3 regions of the Pseudoduganella sp. GW821-FHT05F09 genome follow, and region 1 is predicted to be linked to each of the others. Evidence: riboswitches for the same ligand, from Rfam matches in the RefSeq annotation. Region 1 holds a riboswitch; each other region holds the start of a gene.
What was found. Region 1 has a riboswitch for cobalamin ahead of AC07S4_RS05905 (TonB-dependent receptor). Riboswitches for the same ligand answer to the same signal wherever they lie in the genome.
Positions count from the first base shown of each region.

Region 2: another riboswitch for cobalamin. It lies ahead of AC07S4_RS30205 (TonB-dependent receptor domain-containing protein); the one in region 1 lies ahead of AC07S4_RS05905 (TonB-dependent receptor).
Region 3: another riboswitch for cobalamin. It lies ahead of AC07S4_RS17950 (cobaltochelatase subunit CobN); the one in region 1 lies ahead of AC07S4_RS05905 (TonB-dependent receptor).

Region 1 covers NZ_JBWKSD010000002.1:159,382-163,790, reverse strand. Annotated here, with positions in the region: gene AC07S4_RS05915 (hypothetical protein) at 1-201, opposite strand, end outside; gene AC07S4_RS05910 (M1 family metallopeptidase) at 198-2,405, opposite strand; cobalamin riboswitch at 2,468-2,721, shown strand; gene AC07S4_RS05905 (TonB-dependent receptor) at 2,789-4,409, shown strand, end outside.
Region 2 covers NZ_JBWKSD010000018.1:12,785-17,193, reverse strand. Annotated here, with positions in the region: gene cobT (nicotinate-nucleotide--dimethylbenzimidazole phosphoribosyltransferase) at 1-10, shown strand, start outside; gene AC07S4_RS30215 (adenosylcobinamide-GDP ribazoletransferase) at 23-805, shown strand; gene AC07S4_RS30210 (histidine phosphatase family protein) at 808-1,389, shown strand; cobalamin riboswitch at 1,395-1,623, shown strand; gene AC07S4_RS30205 (TonB-dependent receptor domain-containing protein) at 1,690-3,552, shown strand; gene AC07S4_RS30200 (FecCD family ABC transporter permease) at 3,569-4,409, shown strand, end outside.
Region 3 covers NZ_JBWKSD010000005.1:251,948-256,356, reverse strand. Annotated here, with positions in the region: gene AC07S4_RS17960 (DCC1-like thiol-disulfide oxidoreductase family protein) at 1-76, opposite strand, end outside; gene AC07S4_RS17955 (hypothetical protein) at 48-1,655, opposite strand; cobalamin riboswitch at 1,777-1,994, shown strand; gene AC07S4_RS17950 (cobaltochelatase subunit CobN) at 2,063-4,409, shown strand, end outside.

The DNA.
Region 1 (4,409 bases):
CAGGTCGGCGATGTTGGACAGGTCCAGCCGCTGCGCCAGTTCGGCCGCGTGCACGGAGTGGTTGAAGGCGGCGCCGAACTGCAGCCAGAACGGCAGCGCCAGCGCCAGCGTGGGCACCAGCAGGGCGATGGTCCACAGCGCCAGCAGGCGCCATTGCAGCGCGGCGCGGGCGGCGCGCAAACAGGTGTCGGTCAGTTTCATATGCTTGCAATCAGGGTCAGGATGGCTTGCGCGAGCGCGGCCAGGTCGAAGGTCCAGCGGCGCGCGGCGCTGCCGTCGGCCTTGACGGTGCGGCTGTCGTCGAGCTTGTTGGTGTCGAGCAGGTGCTTGCGTTCGGGGTCGAGTTCGGCCGATACGGCTTTCACCGGCTTCTGCCACACGAAACGCTCCCAGCGTTCGCCGTTCTGCGGGTCCCATTTGACGGTTTCGCTGCTGCCGTCGGCAAAGCGCACCAGCAGCGTCTGCGGCACGGCTTCGCCGCGCCGGCGCACCACCACTTCGGTGCGGTAGGGGTAGGGGCCTGCGCCGTGCTTGGCGTCGGGGTGGGCTTTGTCCCATTTTTCGCGCGCATCGTCGATCTGCTTGTCCACCTGGTCCTGGGTCAGCTCCACGCGCTTGCCGTTGACGATGCGGCTGCCCGGCTGCGGCAGCACTTCTTCGCTGCTGATGGACTGCACGCGGTCGTCCACCTTGCCGGTGCGGTAGACCTGCTGCGCGAACACGCGCTCCACCAGCGCGCGCTGGCCGCTGGCCTGGGCCAGCGCTTCGCGCAGGTCGGCGGTGCTGGGGTGGCGGAAGCGCCAGCGCTGGTAGTATTCCTTGAAGGCCTGCTCGGTGGCCTGCTTGCCCAGCTGCGCTTCCAGGTCGTGGAAGATGGTGGCGCTGCGGTTGTAGGCCGGGCCTATGCCTTGCAGGCGCGTGTAGGCGTTCTGTCCGGCGGGGTCGGCCGGGTTCTCGCGCACCGCGCCGCCCAGTTCAAAGTGGAAGCCGTCAAAACCCGGCGACACGCCGATGGCGCGCAGCCAGCGCGGCGCCGGGTGCAGCAGCTGCCCGCGTTCGCGCGCCATGCGCATATTCCAGTATTCGTTCAGGCCTTCGTCCAGCATCGGCTCCTCGAACTCGTTGGAGGCCAGGATGCCGTAGAAGTAGCCGTGCCCGAATTCGTGGATGTTGACCAGGTCCAGTTCGAATTCCTGGCGCGATTTCGGGTCCACCGTGGCGTAGCTGTCGGCGGTGTAGAAGGTCGGGTACTCCATGCCCGCCGCCTCGCCTGCGTTATGCGGCGGCAGCACCACGGTCAGCGTCTTGTAGGGGTAGGGGCCCAGCGTCTTGGAGTAGTAGGTGAGCGCATCCTGCGCGGCCTTGAGCGAGGGCGCGGCGCTGGCCGCGAACTCCGGCATGTAGAGCACCTTGATGCTGACCGGCGGGCTGCCCTCACCGCTCCAGCTGCCCGTCAGCGGCGGCGCATAGCGCTTGTCGGCGGTCCAGGCGAAATCGTGCACGTCGCCTTGCACGTAGTGGTGCGTGAGCATGCCGTTCTTTTCCACCGGTGCGCCTTGCAGTTCGCCGGTGGCGCCTACCGTGTAGTCCTTGGGCGCGGTGAGCTTCACGTCGTAGCTGCCGAAGTCCGCGTAGAACTCGGCTTCGGCGTGGTATTCGTGCACGTTCCAGCGCGGCCTGGTGGCGCCGCGCTCGCCCGCCAGTTCCAGCACGCCTATCTTGGGGAACCATTGCGCCACCAGGTGGAAGCTGCCGAAGTAGCCGCTGCGCGCCAGCAGCCGTGGCAGCTGGCTGTGGAAGCCGATGTCCAGCGTGGTGGTGGCGCCGGCCTGCACAGCCTGCGGCAGGTCCAGCCGCACCACGGTGCGGTCGCCGGCCGGGCCGCCGTCCGGCTGCACGAAGGACTGTTCCACTTTGGCGCCGCCTTGGGTCACGCTGCGCAGGTCGATATGGCCCCATTCGCCGTCCTTGGGATCGCGGCTGAAGACGCCGCCGCCTCGGGCGCGGTGCTCGGTGAAGAAGGTGGTGCCCGCATGTTCGAAGGCGTTCAGGTAGAGGTGCAGGTAGACCGTGCGCACCGGATGCGCGCTGCGGTTGCGCCAGGTGAGCTGCTGCTTGCCGTCCACCGTGTGCTTGTCCGGGTCCAGCGTGGCGTCGATCTTGTAGTCCACCACGCGGTCGGACAGCGTGGCTTCGCTGCCGGTGCGCGGGCCGCCCCAGGCGTCCGGCGCGCTGGGCGCGGCCACGGCGGCGGCCTGCGCGGGCGCGAAGGGGATGCCGGTGTCCGTGTAGGGTTCGGGGATGGCGATGACCTGGACTTGCGCCAGCGCCAGCGCGGCCAGCGTGGCGGCGGCGGCCGTGGCGGCGAGGACGGCGGCGAGCTTGCGGTAGGAGTGTGGGTTCATGGCGCCACTATAACGAAGCACGTAATTATTTGCCAACGAAATCATCCGCCTGGGGGCCGGGAGTATAATGGCGGCGTTTTGGTGCCCGCGTCCATGCCCTTGGACGCAGTTAAACGGGAAACACAAGGCAGCCGGCGCTTTTTTGCAGCGCGGCGGCCAAGGTGTGCTGCCCCCGCAACGGTACGCAAGCGCCGCGCTCCTGCAGTACATGCGCGGCAGGCTGGATCGACAACCACTGCGCAGGCCAGTCCCGCGCCGGAAGGTGATCCCGTCCCGTCTTGCCAGCCCGGATACCGGCCAAACAGGTGAAAGCGCTGAAAGCCTTTCGTTGAATCCGGCCTGCGGGGACGCAGGCGGATGCTCACTACGCATAAAAGTACAACATGACCTTCTCGAATTCCTGCCGCGCGCCGGCCTCGTCGCCGCTGGCGCTTGCCGTGGCGCTGTGCTTCTCCGCCGCTTCGTTTACAGTTTCTGCGCAAACCCGGATCGCCGGCGATGTGCTTGCTTCGGTTGTGGTGACCGGCGCGCGCTTCGACAGCGATCCGTCGCTGCTGCCCATCGGCGCCACCGTCATCAGCGCGGCCGAAATCCGCCGCGCCGGCGTGAGCGACGTGAACCAGGCCATCCGCAAGATCGGCGGCGTGCTGGGCCACCAGAGCCTGGACGGCAGCCCGGACTTCGCGCTGGACCTGCGCGGCTTCGGCACCAACAGCAGCCAGAATATGGTGGTGCTGCTGGACGGCGTGCGCCTGTCCGAGAACGAACTGAGCTCGGCCATCCTGTCCACCATCCCGGTCGATTCGGTTGAGCGCATCGAGATCACGCGCGGCGGCAGCAGCGTGCTGTTCGGCGACGGCGCCACCGGCGGCGTGATCCAGATCATCACCAAGCGCCCCGGCGCGCGCAACGCCGGCACGCACGGCAGCGTGTACGCCGAAGCGGGCCAGCTCGGCCTGCGCGAAGGCCGCGCGGCGCTGAACCACAGCGCCGGCGACTGGGCTTTCGACCTGTCCGGCGGCGCGCTCGACACCGACAACTACCGCGACAACAACGCCTTCAAATCGCGCAGCGTGAACGCCGGCGCGCAACTGGGCTTTATCGGCGGCCGCGCCGGCGTGCGCCTGTCGAGCACCCGCCAGGACTCGCGCTTCGCCGGCTCGCTGAGCCAGGCCCAGTTCGACGCCAACCCGCGCCAGGCCGCCACGCCCAAGGACTTCGGTGCGCTCGACAGCGACCGCTTCACCGCCTTCGTCGAAGCCAAGCTGGCGGGCTACGACCTGGCCGCCGAGCTGTCGCACCGCCGCAAGGAACTGGAAGCGACTTACTTCTACGGCACCACGTCCTCCGTGCTGGACTACGAAAGCAAGCAGACCCAGTTCTCGCCGCGCGTGCGCAAGCTGGACCAGTTCGGCGGCGTGCTGAACGAAGCGGTGGCGGGCGTGGACTTCATCGACTGGACCCGCGAGCAGAAGGGCTCCAGCCCAAGCAAGGCCACGCAGAAATCCAAGGCGCTGTACCTGCGCGACGAAGTCAAGTGGGAGGCCTTCCGCCTGGCCGCAGGCGTGCGCCGCGAGCTGTTCGAGAAGACCAACGCCGATCCGTCGCCGTGGTCCACCGCCAACTACGGCGTGACCCAGGGCGTGAACGCGTGGGACGTGCAGGGCAGCTATGCGCTGTCGTCGAAAGCCACGCTGCACGCGAAGGCCGGCCACAGCTACCGCGTGGCCAACGCCGATGAAAACGGCTACACGCTGGTGCCCAACACCGTGCTGCAGCCGCAGACCTCGCACGACCTGGAGCTGGGCACCAGCTACACCGACGGCGGCGCCAAGCTGGCCGCGCGCGTGTTCCGCCACGAGCTGCGCAACGAGATCTATTACGATCCGACCGCCGGCGCGTTCGGCTTTGGCGCCAACACCAACCTGGCGCCGACCAAGCGCCAGGGCTTCGAGGTGGACGCGAGCGCCGAGCTGGCGCGCGACTGGACGCTGAGCGGCCACT
Region 2 (4,409 bases), on a different contig from region 1:
GTCAGAGTAAATCCAGGCCGCCATGCATCAGCTCCGCCTGTTCTTTATAGCGCTGCAGTTCTTCACGCGCCTGCCCATTCCGCGCTGGGTGGGCTTCGAACCGTCCTGGCTGCACCATGCGTCGCGCTACTTCCCGCTGGTGGGACTGGTAGTGGCGGCTATCGCGGCGGCGGTGTACGCGGCGGCGGCGTGGCTCTTCCCGGCGCCGGTGGCGGTGCTGCTGGCGACGGCGGCGGGCATCTATGCCACCGGCGCCTTCCATGAGGACGGCTTTGCCGATATGTGCGACGGCTTTGGCGGCGGCATGACGCCCGGGCGCGTGCTCGAGATCATGAAGGACTCGTGCATCGGCGCTTATGGCGCGATCGGCACCATCTGCCTGCTGGCGGTGAAGTGCACGGCGCTGGCCATGCTGCCGCCCGCCGTGGCCGTGGCCGCGCTGTTCCTGGCGCATCCGCTTTCCCGGCTGGCCGCCACTTCGCTGATCTGGCGAATGGAATACGCGCGCGCCGAGGGCAAGGCCAAGCCCATGGCGCAGGAAATGAACGGCGCCGAATTCGGCATTGCGTGCGCCTGCGCCGCATTGCCTGCAGCGCTCATCGGCTGTATGGGATGGCTGCCCTGGATTTCCATCGGCGCGGCGACGCTGGCGGCGCTGGCCGCCGCCGTCTGGCTGGGCCGCAAATTCAAGCGCCGCATCGGCGGCTATACGGGCGACTGTCTGGGCGCGGTGCAGCAGCTGGCCGAGGTGCTGATCTATCTGTGCGTGCTGGCCGGGCTGGGCCACGGCGCATGGCAGGCGTAGGCATGCGCCTGATCCTGGTGCGCCATCCGCTGCCGCTGGTGGCGCCGGGCGTCTGCTACGGGAGCAGCGACCTGCCCGCAGCGCAGGACGATATCCAGCGCGTGCACGCCGCGCTGCTGGGCAGCGCCAGCATCCCTCCCGGTACGCCTGTCTACGCCAGTCCCTTGCAGCGCTGCGCCGTGCTGGCCGGCCGCCTTGGCGTCCACACGCTGGACGCGCGCCTGGCGGAAATGGATTTCGGCGGCTGGGAGCTGCGCAGCTGGGACGACATTCCGCGCGCCGAGATCGATGCATGGGCGGCGGACCTGGCGAACTACCGTCCCGGCGGCGGCGAAAGCGTGCTGCAGGTGGCGGCGCGCGTGGCGGCGTTCCGGGCGGAGCTGCTGGACCGGAGCAAGCAAGAACACGATCACGGGCACCGGCGCGCCGCCATCATCTGCCACGCCGGCACCATCCGCCTGCTGATGGCGCTCGAAGCCGGCCTAAAAGCCGGCCTCCCTCTCGAGGAAATCGCGCTGCGGGCCGCCGCCGCGCCGCACAAAATCGCCTACGGCGAAACTGTCATTTTGGAAGCTGTCGCCTGAAGCCGATATAATGGCGGCGTTTTGGTGCCCGCGCGCATGTCCATGCGCGCAGTTAAACGGGAAACACGACGCCGCTCCCCACAAGGAAAACGGCCAACGTGTGCTGCCCCCGCAACGGTAAACAAGTGTCGCCCACAGCGACAAGCTGCCTCCTTAAGACCACTGTGCTTTGCATGGGAAGGTGAGGCAGTTCAACTTGCGAGCCCGGATACCGGCCAAAGCAGGTGGATGCGCTGCGCGCATCTGTTCAATCCAGCCCACGGGGAAGTAGGCTGGTTGCATACTATACAAAGAAATAATATGAGCTCTCCTGTAATCCGGCACGCGGCCGCCACGTCGCTTGCGCTGGCTATTCCTATGGCGTTGTGCACGCCTTCCTACGCCCAGACCACCGCTTCCGACAGCGTCATCGTCACCGCCACCCGTTCGCCGCAGCTGCAGCGCGACGTGCTGAGCGACATCGTCACCCTGGGCGCGGAAGACATCGCGCGCTCCGGCGCCGGCTCCATCACCGACCTGCTGCAGCGCCAGCGCGGCATCGAGATCTCCCGCAACGGCGGCCCCGGCACCAACTCCAGCGTGTTCCTGCGCGGCGCCAACGCCAACCAGACCGTGGTGCTGGTGGACGGCGTGCGCATCGGCTCCCTGTCGTCCGGCACCGCCAGCTGGTCCGGTATTCCGCTGCAGGCGATCGACCGCATTGAAATCGTCTACGGTCCCATGAGCTCCCTGTACGGCGCCGACGCCATTGGCGGCGTCATACAGATCTTTACGAAAAAGGGCGCTGGCCCGCAGACCGTGTCGGCCTCGCTCGGCGCCGGCAGCGACAAGACCCGCAAATTCGACGCCAGCATCTTCGGCGCCACCGAGGGCGACAACAGCTTCAGCTACGCGCTCAGCGCCGGCAAGGAAAAGTCGGACGGCTTCTCCGCCACCAAGCCTGGCAGCACCAGCTACAACGCCGACGACGACGGCTACGACCGCGTGAGCACCTCCGGCCAGTTCGGCTTCCAGGTCGCCAAGGGCCATGGCCTGGGCCTGGTGTTCCTGAACAGCCGCACCGACGGCCAGTTCGACAGCGGCGCCAGCCGCTACGACACGCGCAGCCAGACCAAGCTAGCCAACATCGGCGTATTCAGCAAGAACCAGCTGTCGGCCAACTGGCACAGCACCGTGCAGCTGGCCAAGGCCGAGGACACCTCGGTCTCCGACACCGGCGTGGCCAGCGCCTACAGCCGCATCGAAAGCAAGCAGACCGACGCCACCTGGCAGAATGATTTCCGCATCGGCGAAGACACCCTGCAAGTGCTGTTCGGCCACCGCGAAGAAGAAGTGGTGTCCGGCACCACGCCTGCGCTGGGCAAGGTCCGCAAGACCGATTCCTACGCCGGCGCCTACAGCCTGAAGCGCGGCGCGCACCTGGCCACCTTCGGCCTGCGCGCGGACGACAGCTCGCAGTACGGCACCAAGACCACCGGTTCGGCCGGCTACGGCTACCGCTTCAGCAGCGCGCTGCGCGCCAGCGCCAGCTACGCCACCAGCTTCCGCGCGCCGACCTTCAATGAGCTGTACTACCCCGGCTTCGGCTACGAGAACAACAAGCCCGAGCAAGGCCGAAACGCCGAAGCCGGCCTGCAGTACGACGACGGCGTGACCGGATTCGGCGCCAGCATCTACCGCAACAAGCTGACCGACATGCTGGTGACCACCACCCCGTGCCCGGACCCGGCACGCAAGGGCAGCTGCGCCTACAACGTCAACCACGCCATGCTGGAAGGCGTGTCGCTGAGCGCCAGCCGCCGCCTGGGCGCGTTCACCGTGGCCGGCAACGCCGACTGGCAGGACCCGAAAGACGAGACCACCGGCAAATCGCTGGCGCGCCGCGCGAAAAAACACGGCAACGCCAGCGTAGAATACGCCAGCGGCGCAGTGGCCGCCGGCGCCGAGCTGCAAGTGTCCGGCAGCCGTTTCGACGACGCGGCCAACGCCCGCCGCCTGGGCGGCTACAGCCTGCTGAACCTGTACGCCACCTGGCAGTTCGCGCGCGACTGGTCCGTGCTGGCGCGCTGGAACAACGTCACCGACAAGAACTACGAAGTGGCGCGCAACTACGCTACACCGGGCGCCAAGTTCTTTGCCGCTGTGCGTTACGGCATTAAATAAAGGTACAAAAAGGCACATGCATCCACACTCCCGCAACCTGCGCACGCGAGCAGCCGCCATCACCGGCGCGCTGCTGCTGTTCGTCATCGCCAGCCTGCTGTTTTCCGGCGTGACCGGCTCGGTGCACATTCCGCTGTCCGACATTCCCGGCGCGCTGGGCGAGCTGTGGGGCGGCCAGGCCAACAGCCTGGCCGCCACCCTGCTCGACCTGCGCGGCAGCCGCGCGCTGACGGCTTTTGTCACCGGCGCGGCGCTGTCCCTGGCGGGCGTGATGATGCAGGCCTTGCTGCGCAATCCGCTGGCCGACCCCTACGTGCTGGGCATTTCGTCCGGCGCGGCGGTGGGCGCGCTGGCGGCCATGCTGTTCATGTGCGCGGCCTGGGTAGTGGATGCGGCGGCCTTCGGCGGCGCCGTGGCGGTGTCCATGATGCTGTACTTCCTGGCGCGGCGCGACATGCGCAGCGGCGCGGCGGCGGAAGGCGGCACCGCCCTGCTGCTGCTGACGGGCGTGATCCTGACGGCGGCCTGCACGGCGCTGATTACGCTGATGCTGTCGATCGCCCCCGAAAGCCGCCTGCGCACCATGGTGTTCTGGCTGATCGGCGACCTGGCCGGCGCGCCGATGCGCTGGATACCCTGGATCGTGCTGGCCGGCGGCACGCTGTTCGCACTGCGCAGCGCGCGCGCCATCAATGTGATGGCGCTGCACGCCGAGGCGGCTGTGACGCTGGGTGTCAACGTGGGCGCGCTGCGCAAAGGGCTGTTCTTCGTATCGGCCCTGCTGACCGCCAGCGCGGTCACCAATGCCGGCAGCGTGGGCTTTGTGGGCCTGATCGTGCCGCACGCCTGCCGCTTCG
Region 3 (4,409 bases), on a different contig from region 1:
AGAACGGGCATTCGCCGTCGTACACGATCACCAGGCCGCCGGGATACTCAGCCTGCAAGGTCGATGCGATATTCATTGTGATAGACCTTTCGCTTCAGGGCGCCGCTGTCCGGGTCGAGACAGACTGATTCGACCACCAGACGATACGCATCCACGCCGCGCATGTCCACGCCCGCAAACGCTTGCTCGACCGACGGCGCGCTCCAGAAATGGTGGGGGTAGAGCTGCCTGGACCAGCGCCCGTCCGGCCCCGCCTTGCCGATTACCTGGCGGTGGTAGCCCCGGATAAAGGCCGACAGCGCCGCGCCGTTCCAGCCCGCGCCTGCGGCCGGCGCCGCACTGCTGAAATCGCAGCGGTAGGACAGTCTCCGCACGGCGGAGGACAAGGTGCCGCCGTTGGTGGCCGTGGGCAGGTAGTTCCCCGGAGGCAGGCCGAAACTCATGTGCGCAATTGGATAGGAGTAGAAGCCGAATGCGGTCGACGGTACCCGCGCCGTGCCGCCGTCCTTTTTCACCACTTCAAAATACGCTTCATTGACGGCCAGGCTGTCATACCATCCCAGCCTGGCGACATGGGCGAATAGCGGCGACAGCGCAATGGCGAGCGCGCCCGCCGCGCCCGTGCGCCAGTTGAACGCGCTGCGCGGCAGCTGCGACGCTGCGGCGATGATGGACAGGTTCACCATGAACCAGGTCCAGAAATTCGCCCCGGCCAGTATGAAAATCCCGAGGTGCATCAGGTCGAACAAGGTGAACAGGACCAGCAGCAAGCGCCGGTTGGCAAACACCAGTATGGCCGACAGCTGGATCAGGAAAACGCCCACCGCGAACGGCCGTCCCACTACCTGCAGCAAGCCGGACACCGCGCTGGTGAGCGCGGTCCAGTCGCCCCACAGCAGCTGCTTGTTGTGCAGCGCGATGTGATAGATGTTGCGGTTCTCGTTGTTGAGCACCCAGTCCAGCACGCCGCCATCCAGGCCGCCCTTGGCCAGGGAGGAATAAAAGTAGTTCGCCGCCTGCATGGCAATCGCGATGAACAGGATGGCCCAGTAGGGCGCCGCGCCGGCAAGGTGCTTGCCGCCCTCCGGCCACGCGCGCTTGGCCAGCTCCAGCGCAAGCACGGACACGGCCAGGTAGGCCGGCAGCTGTATCAGTGGATAGACATCGAGCAGCGTCTCGTAGGGAAAGCCGGTGATATAGCCCGCCGCATGCTTGACCCAGTAGGCATAGAAGCCGCAATACAGCAGCCAGGCCGGGCGCCGCATGGCCAGCAGTGCCGCCAGCCCGGCGCTCAGCCAGGCGGCGGACAGCATGAACTGGCTCCAGCCATTGAAATCATGCGCAACTGCCGGGACCGAAGGGTAGAGCAGGACGCTGTAAAGACCGCAGGAAATGGCCAGGCCGCGCATCAGCGTGCGCAGTGGCCGGGGCGCCGCCCCGTAGCCTATGCCGGACGCCGCGATGCAGGCCGCCAGCACGGCGCCCAGTGCAGGCAGTGTGACGGAAGGGTAATTGCGCAGCAGGCGCTCGGCCAGCCAGTAGCCCTGGAACAGGGCCGCAGAAAACACGGCCACCGCCAGCAGGGCGGGCCAGTTTGCGGCCGGTTCAATCTCCGCCCCGGACGGGGCGATGGGGCTGCAAGTGGATGGTTCCATGGCCTTCCTTTTCCGTGCGGTGCAAAAACCTTAATGCGCGCTGCGGCGTCCGTCCAGCGCAACGAATGGGTTTCATGACGCCGCTCAAATTTGTTCAATCCAGGCGCCGGGTACGGTAGAATCGCGGCATTACGTGAATGGTGCCCTCCCGCTTGTCGGCTGGAGGGTGAAACGGGAAGCCGGTGACGCGCGCGATTTTCATTGCGAGCCAGTCCGGCGCAGCCCCCGCTGCTGTAAGCCTGACGACTTTGACCGAACGCCACTGTGCATTGCACGGGAAGGCAGGGCCAGGGAAGGATGAAGGCCAGCCAGAAGACCGGCCAGTCACGAAGATTGTGCAAAAACCCGGGGTGTGGTTTTGCCTGTTTTCCTGCGCGCCTGGCGCGCAGTCACTGCTAAAGTTCAAATTGGGCACTTCCATACTCCTGCGGCTAGCCGCAGCGCTGTTGTGCGCCTGCGCTTGTGCGCACGCGCCTGCGGCCAATCTGTTCGCCATCGTCACCGAGCGCGCCGCGCCGGCCGCCATCGAGGCCGCGCACCGCCATCTGGCCAGCCATCCCGGCGACCGCATCGTGCTGCGCACGCCGGCCCAGTGGATGGCCGCCAGCGAGCGTGACGCCGGCCTGTGGATCAAACAGGCCGACAGCGTGCTGGCCGTGTCGCTGTTCGGCGACCCGGCGCGCCGCCTCAAGGACGCCTTGCCGCGCAATGTACGCGCGCAGACCGCCGTGCTGGCCTTCAACGGCGAAGCGAGCCTGAGCCTGATGAGCCGCGACGGGCGCGCCGGCATGCAGGCCTTTTCGCCGGACACGCTGCGCGAACTGTCCTCCGAAGCGCCGTCGCCTGCTGCCCTGAAAGCTGCGCAGGCCGACCCCGCCGCGAGCCGCTGGCTGGCGGCGCGCCAGGTCTGGCAGGCGGGCGGCGTGGACAATACGGCGGCGCTGTTTGCGCACCTGCTCAATCCGGCCATGAAGCTTGCTGATCCGCTGCCTGAGCCAACGCTGCGCGTGCGCGTGGGCCAGCGCGAGCTGACTGACGCGCAGGCCTGGGGCAAGGGCGCGCAGCTTGGACTGAAGCCGCAGCCCACCGTGGTGGTGCTGGACCTGTCGAATATGGACAGCATGGTTCCCGCCGCCGTGTGCCGGCAGATCGAACAGCGCGGCCAGCCCTGCGTGCAGGTGCTCACGCGCTGGGGCGGCGCCTCGCGCGAGGCGCTGGAGCGCCTGCCCGAGCTGGTGGTGCCGGCCCAGCCGGCGGCGCTGGTGGTGCTGCAGGACTTCGTGGTGGGTGCGGCCGAAGGGCGCGAAGCGGTTACCGAAGCGTTCAAGCGGCTCAATGTGCCGGTCTTCAAGGCCATCCGCCTGTCCGACCGCAGCGCCGTGCAATGGCGCTTGTCGCCGGACGGCCTGCCGCCGGACTCGGTGCAGTACCGCGTGGCGCTGCCGGAGCTGCAGGGCATAGGCCAGCCCATTGTGGTGGCGGCGCTGGGCCAGCCGCAGCGCGACAAGCAGACCGGCATTGAAAACCGTCCGCCGGTGGTGCTGGCCGACGAAGCCGGGCGCCTCGGCGCGCGCGTGAGCCGCTGGCTGGCGCTGCGCGTAAAGGCCAACCGCGACAAGCGCGTGGCGCTGATCTATTACAACCACCCGCCGGGCCGCCAGAACATCGGCGCGGACAATCTGGACGTGCCGGCCTCGCTGTTCGACATGCTCAACGCGATGAAGGCGGCGGGCTACAGCACCGGCCCGCTGCCGGAATCGCCGCAGGCGCTGCTGGACATGATCATGGCGCACGGCGTGAACCTGCCGGAGGACCGCGCCGCGCTGCGTGAGCTGAGCGGCACGGTGAACAGCGTGAGCGCGGCCGACTATGGCCGCTGGTTCGCCACGCTGCCGCCGCGCGTGCAGGGCGAAATGACCAGCGGGCTGCTGGGCCGCCTGCACGCCGACGTGCTGGAGGCCGAAGCGAACGGCGAACGCGCGCTGGGCCGCAAGCAGGCCGAGGTCATCATCAAGGAACTGCAGCACCTGGTGGAAGGCGCGGACCATCCGCAGCGCGAAGCGGCCATCGCAGGCCTGGCCGAACTGCTGGAGGGCTACCACGCCTGCCTGGAGCTGGCCGGCGCGAAGGATGGCAAGGCAGCCAAGGGCGGCAAGTCCGGCAAGGCCGGCTGCGGCGCGCTGGCGCCGCTCAGCAAGCGCCTGTCCGGCTACGGCATCGAAGGCCTGAAAGGCTGGGGCGCGGCGCCCGGAAAAATCATGGTCGACAGCGGCAAGCTGCTGGTGCCCGGCCTGGTGTTCGGCAATGTCTTCATCGGCCCGCAGCCGCCGCGCGGCTGGGAAGTGGACGAGGAACTGCTGCACGCGAACACCAGCATCACGCCGCCGCACCAGTACCTGGGCTTCTACCACTGGGTGCGCGACCGCTTCAAGGCGGACGCGCTGGTGCATGTCGGCCGCCACTCCACCTACGAATTCCTGCCCGGTAAAGCGGTCGGCCTGAGCTCCGACGACTACCCCAGCCTGATCGCGGGCGACCTGCCCGGCATCTACCCCTACATTGTGGACGGCGTGGGCGAAGGCACGCAGGCCAAGCGCCGAGGCCTGGCCGTCATCGTCGACCACTTGACGCCGCCGCTGGCCGCCACGCCGCTGTATGACGACCTGCTGGCCCTGCGCCAGGTTGTTGAGAGCTTTGAAGCCGCCAGTTCTGAAACGCTCAAGGCGCAGGCCGCGAAGCTGATGCGCGAGCGCG